DNA from 3 places in the Synechococcus sp. BL107 genome. Region 3 is predicted to be linked to each of the others. Evidence: predicted binding sites of a transcription regulator. Region 3 holds the regulator's gene; each other region holds the start of a gene.
What was found. Region 3 encodes NtcA, which controls nitrogen genes in cyanobacteria. Its sites were predicted from a motif close to GTANCNNNNGNTAC; they were not measured.

Region 1 (6,956 bases), 1.0 Mb from region 3:
CGTGAATTCGTGGGGGTGTGGGCGCTGGCGCAATTGCTGAACTTCCTCGTATTTGAGGTCGATCCAGTTGTCGATGAAGTCGTCGGTGAAGACGCCACCTTCGGTTAAGAAGGCGCGGTCAGCACTCAGAGCTTCTAGAGCACCATTCAATGAAGGCGGCACCGTTGCGATCTTCTGGAGTTCCTCAGCACTCAGTTCAAACAGATCGCGATCTTCACCATCGCCGGGATCAATTTGATTTTTGATGCCGTCTAACCCAGCCATCATCATGGCGCTGAAGGCCAAGTAAGGATTGGCGAGGGCATCACCTGATCGGAACTCCAAGCGCTTGGCCTTTGGGCTTGGACCCGTTAGAGGAATGCGAACAGCGGCGGAGCGGTTGCCTTCGGAATACACCAAATTCACCGGGGCTTCAAAACCTGGAACCAGGCGTTTGTAGCTGTTGGTGGTTGGGTTGGTGAAGGCGAGGAATGCCGGCGCGTGCTTCAAGATGCCACCGATATACCAACGTGCTGTCTGAGACAGGTTGGCGTAGGTGCCTTCACCGAAGAACAACGGTTCACCGCCCTTCCAAAGGCTTTGGTGAACATGCATGCCTGTGCCGTTGTCGTTAAACACCGGCTTCGGCATAAAGGTGGCGGTTTTGCCGTATTTCTTGGCAACGTTCCGAACGACGTACTTGTAAATCATGACGTTGTCGGCAGCTTCAATCAGCTGCGCGAACTTCATGCCCAGTTCGTGCTGTCCCGCACCGGCCACTTCGTGGTGGTGCTTTTCAATAGGAATGCCCAGTTGGGCCATGAGCAGCAGCATTTCGGAGCGAATGTCCTGAGCTGTGTCATTCGGAGCTACAGGGAAGTAGCCCTCTTTGGTTTGGATTTTGTACGCAAGGTTGCCACCCTCCTCGATGCGGCCTGTGTTCCAGCCGGCCTCAATGGTGTCAACGCTGTAGAAGGATCCACCCTCTGACGAGTTGTAGCGAACGTCGTCGAAGATGAAAAATTCAGGCTCAGGTCCGAAAAATGCCGTGTCGGCAAGCCCGGTGTTGTTGAGGTGGTTGAGAGCGCGTTGCGCTAATGCCCTTGGACAACGGTCGTAATCCTGACCGGTGCGAGGGTCTTGAATTGAGCAAATCATGCTCAACGTTTTATGGCGGTAAAACGGATCGATCCATGCTGAATTTGGATCCGGCACCATCGCCATGTCCGAGGCGTTAATGGCCTTCCATCCACGAATGGAGGATCCATCGAAGGCCAGTCCTTCGGTGAACGACTCTTCCTCCAGCAACTCAGTGCATACCGTCAGGTGCTGCCACTTGCCGTGAAGGTCAGTGAATTTCAGATCAATTAGCTCTATGCCTTCGTCCTTAATTTGACGAAGGACTTCCTGGGGGGTTTTGGCCATGAAAAACGGGCGCCAAAGACGGAATTAGAGAGACCGTAAAGATCTCGATGGCTCCATCTTGTATCAAGGGGGACATTCCGGCTTCTGAATGTGGATCGCGTAACCGTTTCTGTCAAAAAGACAGGATCACAGGCCTGCCAGGGTTTCTCAGCTGTAAAGCGGTGTTAGCGTCCAAATCGGGGTAGTCCTGAGTTCCAAGACATGCGCGATGCCATTGGTGGTCTGATCGGTCGCTACGACCAGCTGGGCCGCTATTTCGACAGGTCGGCGATCGACAGCATTGAGTCATACCTCGATGAATCGGAGCTGCGCATCCGTGCTGTTGAGTTGATCAACTCCAACTCGGCTGAAATTGTGCGCGAAGCCAGTCAGCGCCTTTTTCAAGATGAACCAGATTTGCTTTTGCCCGGAGGGAATGCCTACACCACTCGGCGCCTTGCGGCATGTTTGCGGGATATGGATTACTTCCTGCGTTACGCGAGCTATGCGCTTGTGGCCGGAGACAGCACGATCCTCAATGAACGTGTTCTGAACGGGTTGGACGATACGTATAAGAGTCTTGGCGTTCCGACCGGTCCGACTGTGCGCAGCATTGTTTTACTGGGCGAAGTAGTTGCTGAGAGCCTTCTGCAACAGGGTGTTCCTGCTGACAAGCTCGGCTCAGTGATGCAACCCTTTGATCATCTGGCCCGTGGGTTGGGGGAGACCAACCTTCGTCAGCGCTGAATCAAGGTTTCAGCAGGTTTGCAATCGCCCCGTTTGGGTGCCGATTCGGAACGATGACTGCGTAGGCTCTGTTCTCAGAAATAACGTTCAAGGCCTTGGCGACGTCGCAATCTCTTCTCCATGTTGACGATCGTCATCGCAAGTCCTTTGCTCCGATCGCAACACCCGACCGATTGTTGTTGGGTCCGGGTCCGTCCAACGCCCACCCAACTGTTCTTCAAGCGTTAGCGCGCACGCCCATCGGTCACCTCGATCCGCTCTATGTGGAGTTGATGGGTGAAGTTCAAGAACTTCTTCGCTATGCCTGGCAAACCGATAACCGTCTCACCCTGCCGATGAGCGGCACGGGGAGTGCGGCCATGGAAGCCACGATTGCTAACACGGTCGAACCCGGCGACACGGTTCTGGTTGCAGTGAAGGGGTATTTCGGTCTTCGTCTTGTCGATATGGCCGGCCGTTATCGGGCCAATGTCAAAACCATTGAAAAGCCCTGGGGTGAGTGGTTCTCCCTCGAAGAACTCGAAGCGGCTCTGATTGAGCACAAGCCAACAATGTTGGCAATCGTCCACGCTGAAACCTCAACGGGCGTCTGTCAGCCCATGGAAGGGGTTGGTGACCTTTGCAGAAAGCATGACTGCCTACTGCTGCTGGACACGGTGACGTCTTTGGGCGGGGTGCCGCTCTACATCGATGAATGGAAGGTGGATTTGGCCTACAGCTGCAGCCAAAAGGGGCTGAGCTGTCCTCCCGGGTTGGGTCCCTTCACCATGGGGCCAAGGGCTGAAGCCAAGATGGAAGCTCGTACGGACAAAGTTCCGAACTGGTATCTCGATGTTTCTCTGCTGAACAAGTACTGGGGGAGCGACCGTGTCTATCACCACACGGCCCCCGTCAACATGAACTTCGGGATGCGGGAGGCGCTACGGCTTCTAGCCGAAGAAGGCGTCGAGCAATCTTGGGCCCGCCACCGCCATAACGCTGAAGCGTTATGGAACGGATTGGAGAGCCTTGGTTTGTCGATGCATGTTCCAGCCGATCGTCGGCTTCCCACGCTGACGACGGTTCGAATTCCGGAAGGTGTGGACGGTAAGGCCTTTAGTCAGCACCTCTTGAACCAACACGGCATCGAAATCGGTGGTGGTTTGGGATCTTTGGCCGGCAAGATTTGGCGGATCGGCTTGATGGGCTACAACTCCAATCCAGAAAACGTGACCCACCTGCTCAATTTGTTTGAGTCCGAGCTGCCGAAATTCAGCGGTTCCGTTGCCTCCGCTGCTTGAACCATTGCTCCAGTTGGGTGGAAGCTTCGGCCTCCATCACTCCGCCGATCACCGTCATTTTGTGATGGGCACTGGGGTGGGTTGAGAGGTTCATCGTGCCTCCCAGACCTCCCCTTTTCCGATCATGGGCTCCAAAAACAACGGTCCCCATTCGGGCCTGAACTAGAGCTCCGGCACACATCGGACAGGGCTCGAGCGTCACGATCAAGCAACATTGGTTGAAGCGCCAATCTCCAAGTATCAACGCGGCTTGTCGAAGCGCGACCAATTCCGCATGGCCCAGGGGATCTTGTTCGGTTTCACGTCGATTTCGGCCATGGCCGATGGCTCGACCATCCGGACCCAATACCACTGCAGCAACAGGAACCTCACCGCTGAGGCCGTTGACCTGAGCCCGCTGCAACAGCACCTTCATCCACTCGTGGAATCGATCGGTTTGATCCACTCCGAATCGCAGGCACGGCTGTGAGCACCATCCCACGAAGGGCGAGGATTAGGTCAGTTCAGCCCTCGCTCTTGCACGCCGGTTCCGATCCAAATCCTTCAACGGCACGATTGGCACCGTTTGCGGCTCCCTATGCAACGGATCCTGTGCTGCAGGATTTTCTGCACAGGACGGCGGATCTGCTTTGTGCCTGGATTGGATCGGCGGAGCAGCACAGTCCTTTGCCTCTGATGCGTCCCCAGCCGTCGATTGCACCGAATACTGAGGCGGCGGATCTTGATGCTCTTCTCCACGATTTGCAGGTGGTGATGGATGGGGCCTTCCAGCCATCCCATCCAGGCTCTCTCGCCCATCTCGATCCACCACCCCTAACGGCATCCATTGCGGCGGAACTGGTCTGTGCGGGGCTCAATAACAACCTGTTGGCGGATGAGTTGTCACCAGGCCTATCCAGCTTGGAACAGGAATTGTGCCGCTGGTTTTGTCAGCGACTTGGGCTTCCCAAAGGAGCTGGTGGTGTCCTTGCGAGCGGTGGCACCCTCAGCAACTTGATGGCACTGGTCACGGCGCGTGCCTGTGGGCAAGGCCTTCGCGATGGGGTGATCCTGTGTAGTTGCGATTCCCATGTGTCGTTGGTCAAGGCAACGCGGGTGATGGGTTTGCCGGATGAAGCCCTTGTCTTGCTGCCAACGGACGACGCTGGACGACTGTGTGTTGCTGCGGTTGAGCAAAAGCTGAATCACTTGCGTCGTCTGCAGCGTCCATGTCTGGCGGTGGTGGCCACAGCAGGAACCACGGTTCGCGGTGCGATTGATCCTTTGCTTCAGTTGGCAGATCTCTGTCGACTGCACAGTGTTTGGCTTCATGTTGACGCAGCTATCGGCGGCGTCTTTGCCCTGAGTGCCGAGCATGCGTCCTTGATGAGAGGTTTGGATCAGGCGGATTCGATCACGCTGAACCCCCAAAAGCTGCTTGGCATCACTAAGGCCTCATCGCTGCTCCTGCTTCGTGATGGGCATCAACTCAGCACAACGTTCGGCACCGGACTTCCATACATGGAACGACCGACCGGTGAACACCATGGCGGAGAGGTGGGCCTGCAGGGAACGCGTCCAGCTGAAGTTCTCAAGCTTTGGCTTGGTCTTCGCCAGCTGGGAGAGGTGGGCATCGAAACGATTCTGTCCAATGCCTTGGCGCGACGAGCGGCATTTGCCAGTCAATTGGACAGCACTCGCCTCACCTTGTTGCCAGGTGAGTTGCATATTCAGGCGTTTCGTCTCAACCAAAGCGATTCAGCAAGCGGTGATGCCTGGAGCGATCATCTGCGTCAGCAGCTGTTGTCAGCGGGGTACATGCTTTCGCGGCCGTTCTATGGGGATCGCTTCTGTTTGAAGGGGGTTTTTGGTAACCCCCACACCACGCCAGAGCATCTGACCGAACTGGCACAACTGATCAATGGCTCGGTGCGTTGATCCAATCGACCACAATCGATTCATTGCTTCAACAGCCCATGCCGGAACAGTCGCAGCGACCCCGCTGGATCGCCATCGTGACCGGCGCAATTTCTGTGGCGATTGGACTGCTCTATCTCTTGATGATCACCGCTCTTGATGCCCGCGGTCCGCTGCTCCCCCCTCCTCCCGAGGCCCTGGCTGGGGCGGAAGTTGTCGCTTCGCCGACCGCTGAAGTGGCGCCACCACCTGACGCATCGCGGTTTCCAAAAAGCGTTGCAGCGATGTTTCCCGCCGATTGAGCTGAAACGCCTCTTGAACGGCGTCTTGCATGCCGCCATCTCCCCAATCTTGGTCTTGTTCAAAAAAGCGAATGAAGCTGCTTCCCGCGACTCGGGTGAGCCATGCCGCTGTCACTCCCTGGATCGCACGACCCACCAACAGGGTCGGCAAATGTACGGTGAGCGCAGTACCCAGCAAGCTCATGGCACCTTTCACCATGCCAAGGGTTGCCAGGGTGCGTCCTACCGAAACGGCGAGTTCCTTGGCGCGCTCTTTTGACATTTCAATGCCGTAGATGCCCGCCATTTCCACCACCATTTGGGCATTGACCGCAGCCGTACTGAGGAGGTCGACACCCGGCAGTGGATTGGCGGCTACGACCCCTGCTCCGATCCAGCAATAGCGATCGACGCACCGCTTCGCTTCGCGGATGCGTTGTTGGTTTAACAAGTCTCGACCGCGGGAATCAAGGTTGCGGCACTGGAGAAGAATGTTGTCGGCGATGAGTTCTTCTCCCTCAGCCTGCAACACAACCGCTAAGCGTTGCAGCAGATCCATCACGTCGGGCTTGGGTTGTAGGGGCCGCCGACCTGGTTGTGGGATCGATTGAGGGGCGGCACTGCACGCCAAAACATCCGCGTTCGACAACAGACCTGTGCAGCGAGATCGCAACACTTGCAGGAGTTGTTTCTCTTCATCCACTCCCCGTAAATCGCGTTTGTTGAGAACAAGGAGAAGCCGTTTTCCAAGATCAGCAATCGAGCGCACGACCGCCAGTTCCGACGCTCGGAGATCGCCATCCACCACCACCAAAAGCAAGTCGGCTCGAATTGCGCGTCGTCGTGCTTGATCTTCTCGACTCAGACCGTCGTCGCCTGCTTCAAGAATCCCAGGGGTATCCACGAGTTGCAGTCCTCGACTTAACCCTTTGAGGCGCAACCTGTAACTGCGCGTTTCTTTGGTGAGCCCCATTGGAGCCCCCACGTCTCCGACCATTTTTTGCAGGAGGGCTCTGATTAAAGATGTTTTGCCGCTGGAGCCGGTGCCAAAGACGACGACCACCAGGTCTCCACGCTGCAGTTCTTCGTTGACCCGATCTCGCTCAGCCTGAAGGCTTTCGCGGGCAATATCACTTTCAAGCCTCTCGATCAAACGGTCGATATTGCTCAGGCTTTGGTCAGCGGCATCGCGCCGATTGGTTGGCGCCTGCAGGGGTTGCGTGGGGCGGCGTTGTGCCGTTGTTTGTCGTTGCTTCCACCAAGGCAGACCCACCTGGACAACGGCGGTTGCGATGAGAACGAGTCCGAGCAGCAGAATTGGGGTGAGAAGCCAAGGGGGCAGGAAATAACTGAGATCCCAAAGCAGGGT
Region 2 (6,956 bases), 200 kb from region 3:
TTGCTCGCCAAGTGGAGCTATGTGCGGATTGACGCCCTGATTGAACGGGGGCTGCACGAAGCCATTGACGAGTTACAGGGGGATCTCAATCAACTCCATCAACTCATTCACGCTCGATATTTCGTCACCACCGACCTTGGCTCCATTCCCACTGATCCCTCATGCGCGCTGAGCTAACCCACTGCATCACTTACAACTACGACGCTCCGGTCAGCTTGAGCGAGCACAGACTCTGCATGCGACCTCGGGGTCATGGTCATCAGCGCCTGCTGGATTACCAACTCAACATTTCGCCCAAGCCCTGCCACAGCCATGAACTCGTGGCAGCCAGTGGCGATGCCATTCAACGCGTGCGCTTTCTGAACACCACCGACGAACTCCGCTTTGAAGCTTGCAGTCGCGTTGAAACCACAACTGCAGCGCCCTTACTGAATTGTCTAGGTGGTCGCGAACCACTGCTCCCCTACCCACGGGGTCGTCTAAATCCAGATCTTCAAGGTGCACTGGAGGGCTGGCTGCCAAATGGGCAACACGATCCCTCAGCTGTTGCTTTGGCTCAAGACGCCTTGATGGGCACCAACCAACAAGCACTGTCGTTTCTCCAGCAGCTCATCGAGATGATCCAAGACAGGGTCAAATACACCCAACGTCATCAAGGTGCCGCCTGGCCGGCGGGACGAACACTGCGGGAGCGGGTTGGTTCCTGCCGCGACCTCGCCATGTTGATGGTCGAATGCTGCAGAAGCATTGGGCTACCGGCACGATTTGTAAGCGGGTATCACCTAGCGAATCCAGCACCCGAGTCGTACGACCTACATGCCTGGGCAGAGATTTATTTACCAGGTGCCGGATGGCGTGGATTTGATCCGAGCGCCGGAGGAGAAACAACCGATCGCTACATCGTGCTGGCAAGCTCCTCAAGTCCAGACCTCACGGCAGCGATTACTGGCAACTTCAGCGGACTGGCATCAACGCAAAGCCAACTGAGTTGGACGATCCAAGCCACCGTTGACGACAAAACCAATCAACCTGAGAAAAAAACGACCCTGATTCAAGCAGCTTGAAGAAGGGGCTCAACACCATGCAGCACAGGTCGGCTAGCACCCAGGGACGTCGCAAATTTCAAAGCAGGGATGCGACCACTGTTGTAAACACGGAATTCACGGGTCAACGATGCTCCCTGGTCACGAACCGCTTGATTCAGCACAACTGATCCATCCAAATCAGAGATGGATCGATGAAACGTTCCAGGAGGGATACGGAGGATGTCGCCTCCAGCCGCTAAACGAACAATATGAAAAGGCTGATCCCAAGAAAGATTAACGAGATAAAACGTACGCCCTCCACTTGCAGCGAGGAGATTATCTTCCTGGTGGGGATGTAAATAAAATTGCCAGTCTCCTGTTTTCAGATCATTTGGAGGACTAATGGCAGGCCCACTATGAATAACAAGATCACGGGCATTTGACGACCCTATCGTGACATCAAAAAACCGCACTGCAGGCGTATCCCTAAATCGTTCGTACGAAATCAACTCAAACATGTAGCAATGGGAATTCCCAATTTATTTCCCACTACTTTGACCGAGTCAATAAAGTTTTTTAGTGCCAACAGCCACGCTTTAAGCAATACGCTCCAATCCATTCCAAACCCAAGAACAACATTCACGACCTAATCACCAGCCCTTTTGAGAAGGGTCGTCAGCTAAGAATCCAGCGAAAACTGCAAATCATGAACGAGAAAGCAACCTAGTTTCATAAGAAATCCTAAAGATGTATCAGTCTGAACTCCATTGCTATTTGTTGTTAGGGAAAATTTTGCTGTAGCAACAGCTACACAACGTTCACTTTGCTGATACGCAAAGCGCATCACACCTCAGGCCATGGAACGGGGACCTGGGAGCTTGCTTGAACAATCACCATGACTTCCCTTCTGTACAGAGGCCATCAGTATCAACAGCCTCACGTCACTGAACAGCCCACAAGCGTTCAGCTCACCTATCGACGTCACATCTACAAGACGCGCCAACAGGCAGCAAAAACTGAGCAGTCGGTTGTACTGACTTACCGCGGCCTGCAGTACGTGCGCTGCAGCTGAGCATCACCCTTCTGCCTGCCAAGGTTCTTGTGAACCTGAGCAGGCAGAAGCGACTCCCTAGCAAGCGCTCAGAGATGGGCAAACTCACATCCTCCACGTACTTACAGGAGTGATCCCGAGTTTTTTCCGAAGTTTCTGAACAACTGGTCGCCATCAGAGCCATGGTGCAAGGGTTAGGTCCCGCCATGTTCACAATCGAGAGAAAATCAGGCACTCACTGGCAGCCTGAAATCCAACGCAAAACGGAATTTAAAGCTTTCGTGGATGCCCGGACGAAATGCATGGCCACCGGCCAGACCTACCGCGTGGTGAATCGAGACCAAGGTGTTGAGTGTGTGATCACTCTTGATGACTGCAGAAAGCACTTTCACGCTCTTTAGGACAACCACAAGAAAGGCTCTAAGAACTAGAAACGATTTCATAAATATCCAATAAACGGCACCAGATAGCCCTATCCCCCCAGATAAGCCATCTCGGCATGGGGTTTTTCTTGACCACTCCGCAGACTCCGCTCTTCACTAAAGCGATCAGAGCGGCGCGTCCATAAACCAGCCAGGCAATCACGGAGCTGAAGCTCTGGTTCGCTAGCTCTTAAATAAGGCCGAAGATCTACGCCCTGCGATGCAAATAAACAAGTAAATACTTGACCATCTGCAGTAACCCTTATCCGATTGCAATCTCCACAAAACGGCGCGCTAATTGAACTAATCACACCGATATGGCCAGCACCATCGCGATACCGCCACCGCGATGTCGTGGAGTTTGATGAACGGCCAACCGGGTCTAGAGGCCAGTGCGATGACACGCACTGCACCATCTCCACAGCAGGCATCACCTGAGCAAGCGACCAACCGTTACGGCTTCCCACATCCATGTATTCGATCAGACGCAACTCCAACCCGCGATCACGGGCCAGCCGGGCCAACGGAATCAACTGATCATCATTCCGGCCTTTCTGAATCACCGTATTGAGCTTCAAAGCACCGTGAGACGAATGGAAGCCAGCCGATCGAGCCGCCTCTAGACCCAACAACACCTGATCCAACAAGGATTGACCAGCTGGAGCCCCACCTTGCAAACCAGCCATGCGAGCAACACTGGCTCCATCGGCACCATCCAGGCTGATCGTTATACGGTCCAAACCAGCACGCTTGAGCCGCAAAGCTCGCTCAGGCGAAAGCAGAACACCATTCGTCGTCAGAGCTAATTCCTTCAAGCCAGCAGGTCGATCAAAAGCAATCGCCGCCAACAATGGCTCAAGGCGATCACTGAGCAATGGCTCTCCGCCGGTCAGCCTGACGGTATGAACTCCCAAGGAACAAGCAACACGAATTAAACGCAACTGGTCCTGCAAATCCAGCATTCCCTCTGGATCACGAGAATCAGGGCAGCAATAGGGGCACGCCAAATTGCAGCGGGCCGTCAGCGACAAACGCATCACACCCAGTGGCCTTCCATACCAATCAACATTCGATGTCGTATCAGTCATTCCGACAACGCCAACAGATCCTTCGGCTGATTGGCATTCAGCAAACAACCTGAAGGCAGCACCACTGACTCATAGGGCACCCGGTCCAACCAGTCCAACCAGCGATAACAACCACTAGAAAGCTGCTCTGACAAAGATGTTCGGAAGGGAGATCCCGAAGGAATGATGGCCAAAAGCGGCTGAAGGCGCTCACCGTCATGGGCCACAGCCACCTTGTTGGGGTGCCGTCGCCAAGCGTCAATCAATTGTTGAAAGACGACGGTCGTGAGCCGAGGCATATCCACGGGAAGCACAAGCCAAGCACCATCTGATCCGGATGACAAAACAAAGTTGAGAGCCTGCAATGGTCCATTCCAGGGAGGTGGCTCCAACACAAATTTCAGATCAGATTGATGCGCCAAGACATCCGCGTGAACCTGATGGCGGCTGACCACAACAACCGGCAGACCCAATGGCATCAACTGATCAATCATTGCCGTGAGCCAAACACCACCCTTCTGATGCGGCAGCAATGCTTTGTCCCGCCCCATCCGACGGCTCTCACCACCACTCAGAAGGCAAACACGAAGCGACTTAACCAAACAATTCATCCTTCTAAAACAAATCTCCGACCAAGACAGCACCCAAGAGTGTCGCAACAACTACTAAATCAAAGCTAAGCAGGATAACTGATCAATCTCATCAGAAAAATAGATGTAATGCAAGATACAAAAATGAAATTTTAAGTAGCCATTCAAACCAAAAATGTCATCCATAATTGGTTAACTAGATCCATAAGCGGATGTTTTTTAGACCGTTTCGTCACCCTCGGGCACCTTTTTTCTGAAGCCCGTGGCATAACACCACTCAAGCAATGCTTCGCGACCTTTGGTCGTTCCAGGGAAGGTATCGAACCCTCCACCTCACCTGGTTCGCCTTTTTCCTGACCTTCGTGGTCTGGTTCAACCTGGCCCCTCTTGCTACCACCGTTAAAGCGGATCTCGGACTCACGCTGGGTCAGATCCGCACCGTGGCTATTTGCAACGTGGCCCTCACCATCCCGGCTCGCGTGCTCATCGGCATGCTGCTCGATAAATACGGGCCTCGGCTCACCTACTCAGGGATCCTGGTCTTTTCAGCCATCCCCTGCCTGCTGTTTGCGTCGGCACAGGATTTCAACCAATTGGTGGTGGCTCGTCTGCTGCTCTCCATCGTTGGCGCCGGCTTCGTGATCGGAATCCGCATGGTGGCTGAATGGTTCCCACCCAAAGAGATCGGCTTAGCCGAGGGCATCTACGGCGGCTGGGGCAACTTTGGCTCCGCCTTTTCCGCTCTCACCATGGTGGCCCTCGCCGGCTTCCTGTCGTTCTCCGGTGGATTTGAACTACCAACTGGTGCGGTTTTGAACTGGCGTGGAGCCATTGCCATCACCGGCATCATTTCTGCCGCGTACGGCATTTTCTACTTCTTCAACGTCACCGATACACCTCCGGGCAAGACCTACCAACGCCCTTCGAGAACCGCAGGTTTAGAAGTCACCTCGATGCGTGATTTCTGGGGATTGCTGGGAATGAATGTTCCCTTCGCAGCCATTCTTTGCGTGCTCTGCTGGCGCCTGCAAAAAGTTGGATTCCTGAATGCGGGCACTTACCCACTGGCCATTGGCGCCGTGGCTGTTTGGTTTGCTTTCCAAACCTGGGGAATTATTCGAACCAATCGAGAACTGATTCTTGGCACCAAGGTTTATCCCAAAGAAGACCGTTATGAATTCCGCCAAGTTGCCATTTTGGAGCTCACGTACATCGTGAACTTCGGCTCCGAGCTGGCGGTGGTGTCCATGCTGCCGACCTTCTTTGAAACGACATTCGATCTGCCGAAAGCCACAGCAGGCATCCTGGCGTCTTGCTTCGCCTTCGTGAACCTGGTCGCCCGTCCTGCTGGAGGCCTGATCTCCGACAAAGTTGGTAGCCGGAAAAACACGATGGGCTTCCTCACCGCTGGATTGGGAGTCGGCTACTTGGTGATGAGCATGATCAAACCCGGTACCTTCACCGGCACCACTGGAATCGTCATAGCCGTGGCGATCACCATGCTCGCGTCCTTCTTCGTGCAGTCCGGCGAGGGGGCAACATTTGCTCTGGTCCCCCTTGTCAAACGTCGCATCACCGGACAGGTGGCCGGACTCGTCGGTGCCTACGGCAACGTTGGTGCCGTGACTTACCTCACGATTTTCAGCCTTCTGCCGATGTGGATGGGCGGTGGCGGAGAACCAACTCCCGAGGTGATCGCTGCTTCCAACAGCGCCTTCTTCCAGATCCTGGGTGTAGCTGGTCTGATCGTCGCCTTCTTCTGCTTCTTCTTCCTCAAGGAACCCAAAGGTTCCTTCGATGAGTTGCATGAAGGCGAAGTGGCCTAATCAGTTCCATTCCGCAGTGCTCTGACAGTGCAGCTGTACCCGGGGCCTCGACCCCGGGTTTTTGTTCTTCTTCTATTTGTATGACCCAAAGCCCCCGCAGCGTGCGCAGCCAATGCCCCTACTGCGGAGTGGGCTGCGGCCTGGAACTCTTGCCCCCTGCTGAGAAAGGTCGAGCCGTTCGTCGGGATGCGGAAGGCAACCCAATGTGGACAGCCCGTGGCGACCGGCAACATCCTTCAAGCCTCGGTCAGGTGTGCATCAAAGGTGCCACCGTCGGCGAGACCCTCGCCAGTGGTCGGCTCCGCCAACCACTATTTCGCAGCAGTTTCAATGACAATTTTGAAGCCATTAGTTGGGATGACGCTCTTGAGCGAATCACCAAGCAAATGGCCTGCAGTTTGGAGCGTCGAGGCAACGCTAATAGCATTGCGATGTATGGCTCTGGTCAGTTCCACACAGAGGACTACTACGTCGCCCAAAAGCTGATGAAGGGTGCCCTTGGCACCAACAACTTTGATGCCAACTCAAGGCTGTGCATGAGTTCAGCCGTGGCTGGATACACCCGAAGCCTCGGATCTGACGGCCCGCCCTGCTGCTACGACGACCTCGATCACTGCAGCGTGGCATTCCTGATTGGCACCAACACGGCCGAATGCCATCCCGTGTTGTTCCAGCGTCTACTCAAACGAAAAAAACGCAATCCCGGAAGCGTCACGATCGTCGTCGTCGATCCCCGCCGAACCGATACCGCTAAAGCAGCAGACATCCACCTACCAATTGCACCAGGAAGTGACCTTGCCTTGCTTCACGGCATCGCTCACCTGGTTCTTCGAGAAAACGGCCAAGACCCAGCATTCATTGATGACCACACCGAAAACTACGAAGCCTTTTTCGACGTCGTAGCCCGCTGGACACCAAGGCGCGTAGCCCGCTTCTGCAACCTCCCCGAAAAGCGATTACGGGAAGTGGCGCAAT
Region 3 (6,956 bases):
GTTGGAGTTGATTTGCAGTATTAACTGGTCTCAACGCCACGAACTGTTGCGGTTGACCATGCCATTGGCTCGGTCGGCTGTGCGCGTGGCGGCTGATACCAGTGGCGGCGTGATTGAGCGCCCGGCATCACCCGTCACTGCAAGGGAAATGGCCCGTTGGGAATTGCCCGTGATCTCATGGGCGGCATCCCAGGCCGCTGCCCCCGGCGGTGGTCTTGCGGTTTTGCTCGATGGACCCCAAGGCGTCGATTGGGACGCGGATCGTCTGGGTGTTTCGTTGTTGCGAGGACCAACCTGGCCTGACCCGAGCGCGGATCGCGGTTGGCATCGTCAGCGCATGGCATTGATGCCGATCGCCGGCTCCTGGAGCGCGTCGGGCGTCACCCAGGCTGCGATCGCATTTCGGGAGCCGGGATGGTGGGGACCCCAACCAGCACGAGCAAAACAATGGTTTCCTGCCTTGCCCGTCAGCCTCACTCCCATTTCTCTTCAGAAGAATCGGGATGGGGTCACTTGTCGTGTCCTCAACGCAGGCCCTGCCCGTTGCCTTTGGCGACCAGGACACAATTGGCTGGTTCGGCGTGGGACGCACGACCCATTCGTTGATCAAATGATGCTTGCACCCGGAGAACTGGCGGAATTACAGCTGCGTCAGTCTTCATGATCGTCAAACGGATCATCCAATTCTTTGGACGGTGGCCCGAAGGCTTGGTAGACGCCAAAGCCGGTGAGTCCAAGCACAACAGCCATGACGCCGAGGGCAACAGATAGGGCAGGGGACGACGTTTCCATCACAATCTTTCGGCAGGACCAGCCCCTAACCGGAGCTGGCCCCTACAGTATCGGCACTTCCTTTAACCCGAGACCCAAGCGTCGCCATGGCCCAACGCACCCGTCTGGGAGACCTCCTCCGCCCTCTGAACTCCGAGTACGGCAAGGTCGTTCCCGGTTGGGGCACCACGCCAGTGATGGGCATCTTTATGGTGCTTTTCCTCGTGTTCCTTCTCGTGATCCTTCAGCTGTACAACAAGTCATTGATCCTTGAAGGCATCAATGTCAATTGGAATGGCTTGGGTTAACTAGAAACCATGAATGTGTTCGGCGTCGGCCTTCCCGAGATGGCGGTGATCGGCGCCGTGGCACTTCTGGTTTTCGGTCCGAAGCGCTTGCCCGAGCTCGGCAAAACACTCGGCAAAACCTTGAAGGGATTTCAATCTGCCTCCAAGGAGTTCGAGCGTGAAATCAATAAGGCGATGGCTGAGCCAGAGGCCTTGCCTTCGACCGAGCAACAGGCCAATGAAGAGCCCCCTCCGGGGACTTGATCCGTCGTGATGGCCCAACAGCTCAGCCTTGTGGTTGGTCTGGGAAATCCTGGATCGAAGTACGACGGCACCCGGCACAACATCGGCTTCATGGCTCTTGAGCGTTTAGCGCTCAGAGAAGGCTTCAGTTTTCGGCAACAAGCCAAGTTGCATGGTCTGGTGGCTGATATGGGGTTTGGGGATCAGCGATTGCGCTTGCTCATGCCTCAAACATTCATGAACGACAGTGGACGTTCCGTGCGCGCAGCCCTCGATTGGTATGGCTTTCAGCCAGAAGACATCGTGTTGCTCGTCGACGATATGGATCTCCCGCTCGGGCGGTTGCGGCTGCGAGCGCAGGGAAGTGCTGGGGGACACAACGGTCTCCGCAGCACGATTCAGCATCTTGGAACTCAGGTCTTCCCTCGATTACGCATTGGAATCGGTGCTCCCGCAGAGAATCCAGCCGAACGACGAGCTCGCACGGTGTCCCATGTTCTTGGCCCCTTCAGTCGAGCCGAACAGCCCTGTGTTGATGCAGTTTTAGATGCAGTGTTGGATGGTTTAGATCGCCTGAAAAAGCAGGGTATGGAACGGGCTGGCACTTGGATTAATGGATTCAGGTATGAATCCCCTTCAGCGACTTGATGGCGGCCCTCCCTGCCACAACAGCCCATCTCCGCGTCTTGCGTCAGTGCTTTCAAGATCAGTGTGTGGAGGGTGAGGTGGCTGCTGGTGGTTTTCAGTGGCAGTTCTATTGGGCGTTTGATCGCGGAGAACTCACGGTGGAACCGTCGTTAGGACGAGCCTTGATTCAAGATGCCCTGTTCCGTTTTCTGGTGCGCACCGATTACCGCCTCGAGCCTGGTGGTGATTACAGCTTTACTGTTCGGGCCAAGTTTTAAGCGAGAAGTTTGGGGGTGGCCCAAGCCATGAACAGCGTTGCTTGAGGTGATCTTCAGCCATCACCAGGGCAGCGATTGCATCCAGTTCGTTTGGGGGAAGCCTTAACCCTTTCGGAAGAAGACGTTGCCAGCCTTTGGTTGGCCATAAATCCCAATACCGGTCGCGAGCTCTCAAGGTGGTGCCGCGCTCATTGACGGACTGAACGTTGGCAAATCTGTTGAAGGCTTGAAGCCACTGGGCACTGCCCGTCCCGTCGCCAACGATCACTTGATCCAGGCTGCGCTGCTCATGCCAGTGATCCACCCAGGCCATCACTGCTTGGGGTGGCACCACCTTGCCTTCTAAAACACGATTGTGTTCGCTGTCGATCAGCACCAATCCGCATTTGCTGCGTCCTGGATCGAGTGCGACCAGACGGCTCAAGGGTTCGACTCCACGGCGACGAAGATTGGATCAGCACTATTGCTGTCGCGGGTGGAGATGGCCTCCAGGGTGACCCCCTGTTCCGGACGCTCCATCAGGGTTTGCCCCAGTTGCGCTAAGGCTTGGCCATCGAATTGCAGGCCGGCCGTGAGCGAGCCCCGTCGTTTGGCTTCCGCATAGGCCGAGGCAAGCAGCAGATTGAGTCGGGTGCGAATCGCCGTGTTACTGCGTTCGCTGGCATCAAGCCTCACGGATGCGAGGACGTCCCCTTGTTGGGCGACCAACCGATTCGGATGAACCTCCGGGAACGCATAAATCACCGTTTCTCCGCGAAGAACGTTGGTCGCTGATCGCAGCGAGATCACCCAGGTGCCTGGTTTGCTGATGATCCCCTGCAAGCGCTTCACGTCGCTACGGGGAACACGAATGATCTGTTGATCCGGTGGTTGGCCTGGCAAGACTTTGCCGTAAGCGTTGAAATTGGCTTCTTGCAGCAGGCGATCCACCACCTGTTTGGCTTGACCGGGTGATTCCATGCGAACGGTGGCGGTGGCTAGCACTTGTCCACTACGTACAACGACAGCCCCGCGGCGAAGAGCGACAAGATTGCGTTCCAGGTCCTTGAGCTCCTTTTCACCCAATTGGATGCGGTTGCGCACCGTGTTGAGCTCGGCTTCGGTTTTTTGAATCTCAACGTCTCGGGCTGCGATGTCGCGGCTGAGACGATCTCTGTCGGCCTCGAGGGCTAAACGTTGTTCCTGGAGTGGGGCCAACTCTTGCCGAAGGGTCTGAGCCCGTTGTTGAGCAGCTTTGAGTTCGGCTTCGATGCGCACTGTTGCCTTGCGGGCTTCGATGCGCTCGCGTTCTGCTGTATCCAGTTGTTCACGACTGTCTTTCAGCCGTGCTTGAAGAGTATCGAGTTCGAACAGTCCAACCCGCAATTGCCGGCTCACCAAAAGCATCAAGCCAAGTGAGAGGGCGCTAATCAGGCTGCCAGTGAGCACCGTGATCACCACGGCGGTGCGGCGTGGACGCATATTGAACAAGCTCAAACGAGCCTTCCCCACTCGGCTGCCAAGCCGATCGCCAAGGGTGGACAAAATCCCCCCGAGGATTAGCAGGGACAAAATCAGCAGCCAGCCACTCATGGCATTAGCCCTCGGCTGCAGATCCGATCAGCTAAACCGTTTGGCCAGAGCGATCGGATCGAGAACGGTGATTTTCTTGCGGTCAATCTGGACGAGACCGGATTGACGCAAGTCTCCCAGCAGACGCGTGATTGTCACGCGGGTTGAGCCAATGGCTTCTGCGATTGCCTGATGGGAGAGGCGGAGATCAATCGTGATTCCCAACTCATCAGGCACTCCGAAGTCTCGGCACAGCACTAGTAAAAAACTCACCAGTCGGGACGACATGTCCCGATGTGTGAGCGTTTCGATCATGGTTTCGGTTTGCAGGATCCGGCTGGAGAGGCCTTGAAGAAGCCTGAGTCCAACAGTGGTGTCCGCTTCAATGGCATTGCGCACCGAGGTTGCTGGTGCTGTCACCATCTCAACGCGGGTGAAGGCGACTGCGTGATAAAAACGATCCGAGCGTTGACCTGTGAGTAGGGACAACACACCGAACAGGCTGTTTTCCCTGAGCAGAGCAACGGTGATTTCTTCACCGGATTCGTAAACCCTTGAAAGGCGCACCGCGCCCCGTCGAATCAGATAAACGCGTTCGGCAGGGTCTCCTGGGAAAAAAATTGTTTTATTGCGCTCCACCATTTCAGTGCTGGCACCCTCCAGCCCTCGAATCACCTCCATCAACGAGCGAGGGCCTGCTGGCTGAGCGGTTGCTGCCGCAGTGCTAGTAGGCGCATAGCGGGTAAAACCAGTGCTGCTGCTCATGGCTTGTCCGCGACTGCGCTGAAAGCTACGGATCTGTCTGGATGTGTCATGTAGCGGTTATTACTCATTGGTTGTTCAGTCAGAAGCCAAAGCCTCTCGCTGTGCCTGCATGAGTTGCTTGAGCCCGGGTTCAGCTAGATCCAGGAGTTCATCCAACTGGGCACGGCTGAAGGGCGCGCCTTCGGCCGTGCCCTGCACTTCGAGCAGTCGACCATCGTCCGCTTGCACCACATTGAGATCGACCTCAGCTCGACTGTCTTCGCTGTAGTCGAGATCGAGTAGGGCCTGGCCATCCACTAACCCAACGGAGACTGCAGCAACTTGGCTTTGAAGAGGTGAACTCTCGAGAATTCCTTGGGAAACAAGACGGCTACAGGCCCGCTGCAACGCCAGCCAGGCCCCTGTGATGGCTGCTGTTCGGGTGCCGGCATCCGCTTCAATGACGTCGCAGTCGATCAGCAAGGTTCGCTCTCCCAGCTTTGCCATATCGACCGCCGCCCGGAGGCTGCGCCCGATCAAACGTTGGATTTCTTGGGTGCGGCCAGACAGTTTCATCAACTCACGCCCCTGCCGTTGCGGTGTTGAGCCGGGTAGTAGGCGGTATTCAGCACTGAGCCACCCAAGCCCCTCGCCTCGACGCCAGCGCGGCACGTTGTCATCGAGGCAAACGCTGCAGAGAACAGTTGTTCGACCGGTTCTCACAGTGACTGAACTCAAGGCGAACCCCATCGGATCCCAAGTCACAGAAAACGGCCGCAGATCATTGCGACAGCGGCCATCGGCTCGGGCTCGGGATGGATCGCTCATGGCACAGAAGAAGTCACATCAGCCTCGCAGTTCCCTTCTCTTTGCGCTTGAGCCACCATAGGTAGCGTCGGATGCCTTGTTGAATGGCATAACGCCGCTACATTCAAGGTCTTCCGGGTTGTCCCGGTGTGACCTGATCCGATGATCGCAAGCCTGACCGACCGCCATCAATCTCAGGAGATCCGTTCTCTTGAAGGCGATCACCGTGTCACTGAACGTGGTGGTTTGTGGCCTGTTCCCGATGCTCTTGCACCGCCGCCTGCCTTGCATCTGGTTGCTCCAGAAGGTCAGCTCCAGGTGCATACAGCTTCTTATCGCGGAAGTTATTCCAGTGTGTTGAGCCAAGCGGTTCGCGCAGCAGGTCTTGGTAGCCGCGTCCTGATCAGTCAGTTTTTGAAGGGTGGTGTGCAACAGGGGCCATCAGGTCGTGTGCAGTTATGTGGGGGGCTCGTTTGGTTGCGGCCAGCTGTTCCGGCCTGTGTTGCTGAGCCGAACTTGGAAGGCTGTCGCGATGCGGTTCAAGCCGTCTGGGCGGTTTGCCGTCAACACCTCATCACCGGTGATCTAGATCAACTTGTTCTCGATGAGATTGGCTTGGCCATCGGCTTTGGTTACATCGATGAAGCTGAAGTGCTTTCAGCTCTTGAACAACGACCAGGCTCGATGGATGTGATCATCACTGGTCCTGCTATCCCCGCCAATGTTGTTGAGATGGCTGATCAAGTCACGGAACTACGCCGAGGTTTCTGATGCTCAAGTGTGATCGTTGGATTACGGAACAAGCTGGGCAGGGCATGCTCGAGCCGTTTCAGTCGGGATTGGTGCGTCATCTCGACCCGGAGAAGCGTGAGAATCCTGTGCTCAGCTTTGGATGTTCGTCCTATGGCTATGACCTTCGTCTGTCATCACAAGAGTTTTTGATTTTCAGGCATGTGCCTGGCACGGTGATGAATCCGAAGCGGTTCAATCCAGCCAATCTTGAGCCCACACCGTTGCATGAAGATGAAGATGGCCGTTATTTCATACTTCCGGCCCATTCCTATGGCCTAGGTGTGGCCTTGGAGAAGATGAAAGTCCCTCCCAACATCACTGTGATTTGTCTTGGAAAAAGTACTTATGCTCGTCTCGGGATCATCGTGAATACCACACCAGCGGAGGCTGGTTGGGAAGGTCATCTCACCCTTGAGTTCAGTAACAGCTCAGGAGCTGATTGCCGCATTTATGCAGATGAAGGTATCTGTCAGTTGTTGTTTTTTGAAGGCGAACCTTGCGCTACGACGTATAGCGACCGCGAAGGAAAATATCAACATCAGCCTGAACGCGTTACCCTCGCAAAGGTATAAATTGTTTGAGCTAAAAATTTAATTACTATTTAGATATAATATTTCATGTGATTGTTTAAGGTGCAAGTCTGGCTTTATGGAGCCTAGTTTTTTCATACCAAGCGGCAAATTCTGGCGTCCAGGCTTGAAGATGGGGCCACATTAGATCGCAAAGCTCGCGGATTTCTTGTTGAGCATCGAGTTTGGCCCTCAGATCCATGAAATGCAGGAAGGCCCGGAGGGTAAAGCTCACCACAAAATGCTGCCGATAGTCGAAAGGGAGAATCCCGCGCGCATGTTCTTCT

Region 1: glnA (type I glutamate--ammonia ligase) is a predicted target of NtcA. The motif match lies at 1,465-1,478, and genes of this name have one in related genera.
Region 2: BL107_RS12115 (DUF4278 domain-containing protein) is a predicted target of NtcA. The motif match lies at 1,823-1,836, and genes of this name have one in related genera.

What each region holds. Positions count from the first base shown of each region.
Region 1 is NZ_DS022298.1:1,642,331-1,649,286, reverse strand. It holds gene glnA (type I glutamate--ammonia ligase) at 1-1,404, opposite strand, end outside; gene BL107_RS08510 (allophycocyanin subunit beta) at 1,606-2,130, shown strand; gene BL107_RS08505 (alanine--glyoxylate aminotransferase family protein) at 2,226-3,410, shown strand; gene BL107_RS08500 (nucleoside deaminase) at 3,382-3,825, opposite strand; gene BL107_RS08495 (pyridoxal-dependent decarboxylase) at 3,927-5,327, shown strand; gene BL107_RS12660 (hypothetical protein) at 5,311-5,466, shown strand; gene BL107_RS08490 (YcjF family protein) at 5,454-6,956, opposite strand, start outside.
Region 2 is NZ_DS022298.1:427,205-434,160, reverse strand. It holds gene BL107_RS02085 (alpha-E domain-containing protein) at 1-177, shown strand, start outside; gene BL107_RS02080 (transglutaminase family protein) at 162-1,064, shown strand; gene BL107_RS02075 (hypothetical protein) at 1,052-1,543, opposite strand; gene BL107_RS12115 (DUF4278 domain-containing protein) at 1,921-2,097, shown strand; gene moaA (GTP 3',8-cyclase MoaA) at 2,549-3,586, opposite strand; gene BL107_RS02060 (molybdenum cofactor guanylyltransferase) at 3,583-4,176, opposite strand; gene BL107_RS02055 (MFS transporter) at 4,440-5,981, shown strand; gene BL107_RS02050 (nitrate reductase) at 6,062-6,956, shown strand, end outside.
Region 3 is NZ_DS022298.1:624,139-631,094, forward strand. It holds gene BL107_RS03055 (glycoside hydrolase family 38 C-terminal domain-containing protein) at 1-664, shown strand, start outside; gene psbN (photosystem II reaction center protein PsbN) at 652-792, opposite strand; gene psbH (photosystem II reaction center phosphoprotein PsbH) at 879-1,079, shown strand; gene BL107_RS03070 (TatA/E family twin arginine-targeting protein translocase) at 1,089-1,322, shown strand; gene pth (aminoacyl-tRNA hydrolase) at 1,332-1,949, shown strand; gene BL107_RS03080 (DUF3146 family protein) at 1,949-2,206, shown strand; gene BL107_RS03085 (resolvase) at 2,184-2,630, opposite strand; gene BL107_RS03090 (DUF3084 domain-containing protein) at 2,627-3,778, opposite strand; gene ntcA (global nitrogen regulator NtcA) at 3,806-4,522, opposite strand; gene rph (ribonuclease PH) at 4,598-5,329, opposite strand; gene BL107_RS03105 (cob(I)yrinic acid a,c-diamide adenosyltransferase) at 5,471-6,079, shown strand; gene dcd (dCTP deaminase) at 6,079-6,672, shown strand; gene thyX (FAD-dependent thymidylate synthase) at 6,728-6,956, opposite strand, start outside.